DNA from 3 places in the Agrobacterium sp. NPDC058088 genome. Region 1 is predicted to be linked to each of the others. Evidence: predicted binding sites of a transcription regulator. Region 1 holds the regulator's gene; each other region holds the start of a gene.
What was found. The regulator PhoB, encoded in region 1, activates phosphate uptake and scavenging genes when phosphate is short. The targets are predictions, from matches to a motif close to TGTCATNNANCTGTCAT.
Positions count from the first base shown of each region.

Region 2: ACFVTJ_RS09225 (esterase-like activity of phytase family protein) is a predicted target of PhoB. The motif match lies at 1,906-1,922, and genes of this name have one in related genera.
Region 3: ACFVTJ_RS08695 (esterase-like activity of phytase family protein) is a predicted target of PhoB. The motif match lies at 1,784-1,800, and genes of this name have one in related genera.

Region 1 is NZ_JBHVSU010000002.1:9,946-13,226, forward strand. It holds gene pstA (phosphate ABC transporter permease PstA) at 1-109, shown strand, start outside; gene pstB (phosphate ABC transporter ATP-binding protein PstB) at 125-940, shown strand; gene phoU (phosphate signaling complex protein PhoU) at 1,037-1,762, shown strand; gene phoB (phosphate regulon transcriptional regulator PhoB) at 1,793-2,476, shown strand; gene ACFVTJ_RS05345 (GcrA family cell cycle regulator) at 2,766-3,281, opposite strand, start outside.
Region 2 is NZ_JBHVSU010000002.1:787,362-790,642, forward strand. It holds gene lon (endopeptidase La) at 1-1,142, shown strand, start outside; gene hupB (DNA-binding protein HupB) at 1,431-1,706, shown strand; gene ACFVTJ_RS09225 (esterase-like activity of phytase family protein) at 1,973-3,281, shown strand, end outside.
Region 3 is NZ_JBHVSU010000002.1:686,113-689,393, reverse strand. It holds gene ACFVTJ_RS08705 (hypothetical protein) at 1-527, shown strand, start outside; gene ACFVTJ_RS08700 (adenylate/guanylate cyclase domain-containing protein) at 708-1,736, shown strand; gene ACFVTJ_RS08695 (esterase-like activity of phytase family protein) at 1,880-3,238, shown strand.

The sequences.
Region 1 (3,281 bases):
CGCCTTTGTCGAAAGGACATCTGGCGCTATCATCATCCTGCTTCTGTTCCTCATCGTCATGAATGTTGGCGCAATCCTGTTGCGTCGCCGCTTCGAACGGCGCTGGTAGAGGGAGATTGAGCAAATGAACATGTTGTCGGAAGCAGCAGTTGAAAAGGCGCTGGACAAGAAAATGAATGAAGTCTCATACAAGATGATCGGCAAGGACGTTTCGGTTTATTACGGCGAAAAGCGCGCGCTTTACGACGTGAACCTCAATGTTCGGGAAAATACGGTGACCGCGCTGATCGGCCCCTCGGGCTGCGGCAAGTCCACATTCCTGCGTACCCTGAACCGTATGAACGACACGATCGACGGCTGCCGGGTCACCGGCAAGATCACGCTCGACACCGACGATATCTACGATCAGGCGATCGATGTCGTTGAACTGCGCGCCCGTGTCGGCATGGTGTTCCAGAAGCCGAACCCCTTCCCGAAGTCGATCTATGAAAACATTTCCTACGGTCCGCGCATCCACGGTCTCGCCCGCAACAAGGCGGATATGGATCAGATCGTCGAGCACAGCCTGCAGAAGGCCGGTCTCTGGAACGAGGTGAAGGACCGCCTGCAGGAATCCGGCACGGGTCTTTCCGGTGGCCAGCAGCAGCGCTTGTGCATTGCCCGCGCCGTTGCCGTCAGCCCGGAAGTTATTCTGATGGACGAGCCCTGCTCGGCGCTCGACCCGATCGCGACTGCAAAGGTCGAGGAACTGATCCACGAGCTGCGTACCAACTACACGATCGTTATCGTCACGCACTCCATGCAGCAGGCGGCGCGTGTTTCCCAGCGCACGGCTATGTTCCACCTTGGTCACCTTGTCGAAGAAAACGAAACCGACAAGATGTTCACCAATCCGGACGACCAGCGCACGCAGGACTACATCATGGGCCGCTTCGGCTGATCCCGGCCGGCGTTTTATCGAAACCGAACAAGACTGGTGCCTCTGCCGTGCCCGCTTCGGGGTACGTGCATGCAGGCCAAGCCGGAGGACTAGACCATGACACAGACAACGACCCATTCGCATATTCTGTCGGCCTATGACGACGAACTGAAATTCCTCACGCGTCGTATCGCCGAAATGGGCGGTCTCGCGGAACAGATGTGTGCCGACGCCGTGCGTGCGCTCGTCAACTCCGACGCCGCACTCGCCCAGAAGGTCATTTCCGACGACGCGATCCTCGACCATTCCGAGCGCGAGATCGGCGACAAGGCCATCGTCACCATCGCCAGGCGCCAGCCGATGGCGGCAGACCTTCGCGAGATCATCGGCACGCTGCGTATTGCAGCGGACCTCGAACGTGTTGGCGACCTCGGTAAGAACACTGCCAAGCGTGTCATCGCGGTTGCCGGAACGGGCGTGCCGCGCAAGCTCGCCCGCGGCATAGAGCACCTGTCGGAGTTGGCGCTGGTACAGCTCAAGGAAGTCCTCGACGTCTATTCGACACGTTCGGCGGAGAAGGCCAATGCCATCCGCGAGCGCGACGAGGAAATCGACGCCATGTATACGTCGCTCTTCCGTGAGCTTCTGACCTACATGATGGAAGATCCGCGCAACATCACCACCTGCACGCATCTTCTGTTCTGCGCCAAGAACATCGAGCGTATCGGCGACCACGCCACCAATATCGCCGAGACGATCTATTACATGACCACCGGCAGCCAGCCGGAAGGCGAACGTCCGAAGGACGACAGTTCCAACACGCTCGGTTCGGTTACCGAGTAACAGACAAGCAGCGGCTTGCGGAGTTAGTATATGGTGCCCAAGATTGCAGTTGTGGAAGATGAGGAAGCTCTGAGCGTCCTGCTTCGTTACAATCTCGAGGCTGAGGGATACGACGTCGACACGATACCCCGTGGCGATGAGGCGGAAATCAGGCTGCAGGAGCGTATTCCGGATCTTCTCATCCTGGACTGGATGCTGCCTGGCGTTTCCGGCATCGAGTTGTGCCGGCGGCTCCGAATGCGGCCGGAAACCGAACGTCTGCCCATCATCATGCTGACGGCGCGTGGCGAAGAGAGCGAGCGCGTTCGTGGCCTTGCCACCGGCGCCGACGATTATGTCGTCAAGCCGTTCTCGACGCCGGAACTCATGGCCCGCGTCAAGGCCATGCTGCGCCGGGCGCGCCCCGAGGTTCTGTCTTCGGTGCTGAAATGTGGCGATATAGAACTGGATCGCGAGACCCATCGCGTTCACCGCAAAAGCCGCGAAGTGCGTCTCGGCCCGACGGAATTCCGCCTGCTGGAGTTCCTGATGACTTCTCCGGGCCGGGTGTTCTCCCGCTCGCAGTTGCTGGATGGCGTCTGGGGCCATGATATCTACGTCGATGAGCGTACCGTCGACGTGCATGTCGGACGCCTGCGTAAGGCGCTCAATTTTTCCCATATGCAGGACGTCATCCGCACCGTGCGCGGTGCCGGATATTCGATGGAAGCCTGATCGGAACCGAACTGACGGTTCCCCTCAGCATGACGTTCCGCCAAAATGAAAAGGCCCGAAACCGGGATGGTGTCGGGCTTTTTCATTTTGAACCTTCCGCAAGCACGATACTTTCATCTGCTTGACGAGCGGTTGAGAGCCCACCGAAATCCGGATTGAAGGGCGAAACCCGACGACGATGAATAGGCCTTGGTGTTCTGCTATAGCCGTCCGGGAAGCGTCGTACGTGTCACAAAAAAACGGGCCCGAAGGCCCGTAGTTTTTGAGTGTCAAATGCGTGCCGCAACACTCAAGCCTTACGGCGCTCGCTGACCGGCTGGTAGGCGAGCTTCGCATGGAACTTGCAATAGGGCGAAGATTCCAGCGCTTCACAACCGCAGAAATGGAAATCGTCTTTCAAGGGATCGCCAACCGGCCACTTGCAGGTGCGCTCGGTGAGTTCCGTCAGCGTCAGGCGACGGGAAATCGGGGTGACAACGTTTCTGGACGGAACGTAATCGAGGACTTCCGCAGTCTCGATGCCGATATCTTCCTGAAGAGCCGTTGCTGCGTTAGAACGCGTCAGAACCCGAGCAGGCGCGGTGCCGACGCGGCCCACGAAATTCGTCGCGCGTGGAGCGGGGGCCGCGGCACGCTTGGGAGCGGAACGCGCCGAAGTGACCGGACCGCCAGCCTTGACGCGTCCCGGCAGGTTAAGACGGTGGACCTTGCCGATGACGGCATTGCGGCTGACACCGCCCAGCTGTGCTGCTATCTGGCTGGCGCTAAGCCCTTCGGACCACAATTTCTTGAGTTTCTCGACCCG
Region 2 (3,281 bases), 780 kb from region 1:
AAATCGACAAGATGGGCATGGACTTCCGTGGCGATCCGTCGTCGGCACTGCTGGAGGTTCTCGATCCGGAACAGAACTCCACCTTCATGGATCACTACCTTGAGGTGGAATACGACCTGTCCGACGTGATGTTCGTGACTACGGCCAACACGCTTAACATTCCCGGCCCGCTGATGGACCGTATGGAAGTGATCCGCATCGCCGGTTACACGGAAGACGAAAAGCGCGAAATCGCAAAGCGTCACCTGCTGCCCAAGGCGATCAAGGAACATGCCCTGCGTCCGGAAGAGTTCTCGGTCACCGATGATGCCCTGATGGTCGTCATCCAGCAGTACACCCGCGAGGCGGGCGTGCGCAGCTTCGAACGCGAGCTGATGAAGCTGGCGCGCAAGGCTGTCACCGAGATCATCAAGGGCAAGGTCAAGTCCGTGGAAGTCACCGGTGCCAATGTTCCGGATTATCTGGGCGTTCCGCGGTTCCGTCACGGGGAGGCCGAGCGCGAGGATCAGGTCGGTGTCGTCACGGGTCTGGCCTGGACGGAAGTCGGCGGTGAGCTGCTCACCATCGAAGGCGTGATGATGCCGGGCAAGGGCCGCATGACGGTCACCGGTAACCTCAAGGAAGTGATGAAGGAATCCATTTCGGCGGCGGCATCCTATGTCCGTTCGCGCGCCGTGGACTTTGGCATCGAACCGCCGCGCTTCGACAAGAGCGATATCCACGTTCACGTTCCGGAAGGGGCGACCCCGAAGGACGGACCGTCCGCCGGTGTTGCCATGGCAACCGCCATCGTCTCCATCATGACCGGCATTCCGGTCTCGAAGGATGTGGCGATGACGGGCGAGATCACGCTTCGTGGTCGCGTTCTGCCGATCGGCGGCCTGAAGGAAAAGCTGCTTGCAGCGCTTCGCGGCGGCATCAAGAAGGTGCTGATCCCGGAAGAAAACGCCAAGGATCTGGCGGAGATTCCGGACAATGTGAAGAACGAGATGGAAATCATTCCGGTGTCGCGTATGGGCGAGGTTATCAAGCACGCCCTCATCCGCCAGCCGGAACCCATCGAGTGGGACGGCAGCATCGAAACGCCTGTGATCGCAACGGTCGAAGGTGTTGATGACGGCAGCCAGACCATCGCGCACTGATACACTGATCGTCGCGAAGGGCGGGAATCGCCTTTCGCGACGGCAGCGCATAGAATCAATGCGTTAGGTAGTAGATCGCGTGTGCGGCACCAAGCTCGGTGCAAGTGATGCCAAATTGGCACGAATATGTGGAAGGCCGGCAGAAATGTCGGCCTTTTTTGTGAAAAAAACTCCAGACCCCTTGTTTTTCAGGCGATTCCAGCGCTTTTGAGTTGCTGCGCGCGGATGCGACTGTATTCTGCGCCGGCTTCATTTTAGTCGTTTCAAACCATTGAAAGGGGTGGAAACATGAACAAGAACGAGCTCGTCTCTGCTGTTGCCGAAAAGGCTGGTCTCACGAAGGCAGATGCTGCTTCCGCTGTTGATGCCGTATTCGAAACCGTACAGAGCGAACTGAAGAACGGTGGCGACATCCGTCTCGCCGGCTTCGGCAGCTTCTCCGTCAGCCGCCGTGAAGCCTCCAAGGGCCGTAACCCTTCCACGGGTGCTGAAGTCGATATCCCGGCTCGCAACGTTCCGAAGTTCTCCGCAGGCAAGGGCCTGAAGGACGCCGTCAACTCGTAAGGTTTCCCGAAGGTCGCGACGCCCGCGGCGGGCGGGCGGCTTTTCAGGATCACGAGGAAAGATGTTGTGACGCGCAACCGCCATCACAGCGCGCCTGTGTAGCCTCCATCCGGTCACATGGCGCTCCGATACGCGGAATGTGCGCAGAAACAGAAAAGCCCGGTCTCCATGACCGGGCTTTTTGATTCCCGACAGGAACTGTCATGCCACTGTCACGTCTTTGACGCAGAAGCCATGGGGTGTTTCTGGATCCAAGGGGGATTAAAATGGCGTTCCGATTTTCTCAAATGGCTTTGACTGCGGCACTGCTGACATCCGCAGCCTTTCCGGCCGCTGCCGAGCCGGTTTTCAACCGCATCGCATCTTTTCCTGTCGTGAAGAACCTGCCTGCGGACAAGGACGCCAAGTCCGTTACATCAGCTGAAATCGTGACCGCCAGTGAAGATGGCAAGACACTGATCTATTCGGACAGCCCGCTTGGCGGCATCGGTTTCATCGACATCACTGACGCGAAGGCCCCCAGGGCCGGCGGTGCGTTGCTGCTTCAGGGCGAGCCGACATCTGTCGCTGTTGCCGGCGCGAAGGTTCTGGCCGGTGTCAACACGTCGGAAAACCGCGCCAACCCGTCGGGCAAGCTGGTGACGGTCGATATCGCCACCAAGAAGATTGAGGCGAGTTGTGATCTCGGCGGCCAGCCCGATTCCGTCGCGGTTTCCCCGGACAAGACCTTTGCCGCCATCGCGATCGAAAACGAGCGCGACGAAAAGGTGAATGAAGGCGCACTGCCGCAGATGCCGGCCGGTTATCTGGTTACGGTTGGCCTGAAAGACGGCGTGGCCGATTGCGCAACCCTGAAGAAGATTGATGTTACCGGTCTCGCTGAAATTTCGCCTGAGGATCCGGAGCCGGAATTCGTCTCGATCAATGCCAATGGCGAGATCGCGCTGACGCTTCAGGAAAACAACCACATCGTCATCATCGACGGCAAGAGCGGGACGGTGAGGACGCATTTCTCTGCCGGCACCGTCAATCTGGAAGGCATCGACACCAAGACCGATGGCCAGCTGAAATTCACCGACAAGCAGGAAGGCCGCAAGCGCGAACCTGATGCCGTCAAGTGGCTGGACAATGACCGTATCGTCATCGCCAACGAGGGCGACTGGCAGGGCGGCGCGCGCGGCTTCACCATTTTCGATAAGACCGGCAAGCTTCTTTATGAAGCCGGCGCTTCGCTCGAGCACGCGGTTGCCGCCATTGGCCACTATCCAGAAAAACGCTCCAAGGCCAAGGGCATCGAGCCGGAGGGTCTGGAAACGGCGACCTTCGATGGTCAGAAGTACTTCTTCGTGCTTGCCGAGCGCGCTTCCATTGCCGCTGTTTATAAGGATACAGGCGCTGAGCCGCTGCTGACGCAGCTCCTGCCTTCGGGCATTTCGCCCGAAGGCGCTGTCGCCATTCCCTCGCGCAACCTCTTCGTCACGGCCAACGAGGCCGATCTGGTCGAGGATGGTGGCGCCCGCTCGCATGTCATGATTTATGAACGTGCCGAAGGTGAGCCGGCCTATCCGCAACTGG
Region 3 (3,281 bases), 680 kb from region 1:
CCGAAGACAAGGTTGATCTTCAGGGTGAATGGACCACCGACTGCCTGAAGATCGGCAAGAACAACCGCCACGGCATCATCACGCACATCACCATCCGCGATAATCGCATGCATGCGGTGTCACAGATTTACGCCCGCAATGGCTGCCAGCGGCCGACGGTGCAGGTGCGTTACGAGGGCACACTGGATGGCGGCCTGAAAGATCAGGACAGCATGCTCTTTGCCCACACCATGACCTCGATCACCATGACGCCGAATGACGACGATGTCGTCGAACACTATATCCGTGACCCCAAAGGCATGGGCTGTGGCCTGAGCGGCTGGAAAAAGAACATTGCCCTTGAAGTCGATGGCCGCACCTGCGCCGCCATCACCTTCGCCCGCAAGGGAGACACCCTGTTCGACCGCGCCTGGATCGATGGCGATACGCTTCGTTTCGCCGCCTTTCCGGTCAAATGGTCGAACCGCACGCCTGACGACCGGCCACAATCTCCGCTTGAAACCGTCTATTACAGAACATCCTATTAGAAGTGGCGCGCCAACGGCGGGCGTTTGCGGCAACGGCGCAACAGCCTTACCAATCCTTCATGCGACCTTACCGATCGCTCACTTTTTGCAGCGCTTTTTCCACACTAATGTCGCATATGACCTGAACAGAAGCTTTGCCCGAGGAGAGCGCGGGGCGTTCTTTCCGAGATCATAATCGACATGAGAAAATTGCTGCCCATTCTGGATTACGTGGTCCTCTTCGTTGCCGTTGCCGGCGCCGGAGTTGCCTACGCGTTCCTGGAATACGGCGGCGGTGCGCTGATTGGAGCGACCTATGCGCTCTTTGCCTGCGCGCCGATTCTCGCTTTCGAACGCGGTTATATTCTACCTGGTCTGTCCCGACAGGTGAGCGCTTTGCCGACACCGGCCTATATTGCTGTTGGCCTTCTCATCTACGCCATTCTCGTTTTTTGTGGGTTCGGGCTTGGCGGCACGATCCTATGGCTGAGTGGGATCTTTCCCGGCACCTGGAAGCGTGCAGTTCATGCCGAAGTGCAGACGTTGATCTTCACGCTGATCGTCTGCGGCATCATCGTTTTCATCATGCGGGTGCGCGAGCTTCTCGGCCGCGATATCTTCATCGACCTCATTCTTGGGCGCTATCGCCGTCCGGTCAGCGAAGACCGCGTCTTCATCTTCATCGACCTCGTCGGCTCCACCTCATTTGCGGAAACCAATGGCGATCTGAAGGCCCAGGAATTTCTGGGCGAAATCTTCGCGAGTTATGCCGCGCCGGTCAGAAGGCATGGCGGCGTCATCGACGATTACATTGGCGATGCCGCCATCATCACCTGGCCTTATCACATGGCGATAAGGCGGGCGGCCTGCGTGCGCTGCGTGTTCGATATTCTGGCAACCATCGAGGAGAAACGCGACACGTGGCTTTCCCGTTTCGGTGAAGTGCCGCGCCTGCGTTTCGCCATCCATGGCGGGCCTGTCATCACAGCCGAAATCGGTGTCGATCACCACAAGATCACCTATTTCGGCGACACGGTGAACACCACTTCAAGGCTCGAATCGCTGAGCAAGATGCTCGGTCATCCCGTGCTGATTTCCGCCGATCTCGCCCACCAGCTTGTGCTTCCGAAGGGCGTGCGCAGCGAATATCTCGGCGAACATGCGGTGAAGGGCCGTGGCCAGACGCTCGGCGTCTGCACGCTCAGCCAATATCAGCCCCCCGCCGCATAGGGGCAACGGTACCGGCAAGCCATCGGCCGATAGCGGCCGTCATGAAATTTCATCAAAGCTTCAAACGGCAATCACCTGCCTGTCATGCGGCGACCCTATCGCGTCAATCCTGTCTTCAACAGGTATTGAGAGGGGTCTCCATCATGAAGCACATTCTTTTTGCATCCTGCGCCATCCTTGCGCTTGCCACCGCATCGCACGCGGCAGAGCAGGAGTTTCCGGCAAAGCTGGTCTCCCACGCCATTCTGCCGGCAGACACCATCATTCCGGCGCCCGCCGATGCACCTGAACATCTCAAGACCTCCGCCAAGTTCACCACCGCCGACCGCAAGCGCGCGGAAGGTCTCGGCACCGTGCCCGGCAAGGACGGCGTACGACTGACCGGTCTTTCCATGCCGTTCAACGGTCAGGCGATGCAGGGTTTTTCTGGCATCAAGGCGATGCCCGACGGCAGCTTCTGGAGCCTTTCCGACAACGGTTTCGGTTCCAAGCTCAACTCCAGCGACGCCATGCTAATGCTTCACCATCTGAAGTTCGACTGGGACGCCGGCAAGGTGAACGCGCTTGAAACCGTGTTCCTCTCCGACCCCGACATGAAGGCGCCCTTCCCCATCGTCCTCGAAGGATCGAGCAAGCGTTACCTGACGGGCGCCGATTTCGACGTCGAATCCATTCAGCCGGTTGCCGATGGTTTCTGGGTTGGCGAGGAATTCGGCCCCTACATCCTGAAATTCACCCGTGACGGCAAGCTGACTGACGTGATCTCCACCAAGGCCGGCGACATCGAGGTGAAGTCTCCCGATCACCCCACCCTGGCCCTGCCTGGCAACCCCACGCAGAAGATGCCGGCCTTCAACCTGAAACGCTCGGGCGGTTATGAAGGCATGGCACTCTCCAGGGATGGCTCCAAGCTCTACGGCCTTCTGGAGGGCCCGCTTTACATGGCCGACGGCCAGGTGGAGAAGACCGAGGACGGCGCAACCGCGCTGCGCATCATCGAACTCGACATCGCCAAGAAGGAATGGACCGGCCGCACCTGGCTTTATCCGCTGGCGCAGGGTGGCGAAGCCATCGGCGATTTCAACATGCTTGATGACGCGACCGCTCTCGTCATCGAACGCGACAACGGCGCCGGCACCGCCGACAAGGCCTGCGCCGACCCGAAGAAGCCGGAAGCGAACTGCTTTGCCGTGCCTTCCAAGGTGAAGCGCATCTACAAGATCGAATTTAATGACGCCAATGTCGGCAAGGCCGCGCGCAAGATCGGCTATATCGATCTCTTAAAAATCTCCGACCCTGACAACAAGAAGCGTCAGGGCGGCGGCAACGGTTATTATGACATGCCTTTCGTCACCATAGAGAATGTCGACCGTGTCGATGCCACGCATATCATCGTCGGCAATGACAACAACCTGCCCTTCTCGGCCGGCCGCGCGCTCGACAAGGCTGACGATAACGAATTCGTCCTGCTTGAGGTCAAGGATCTGCTCGACGCGAAATAAGACCCACGCTGCCGCCAATCGCTTTGGCAGCGGCGAGTGACCC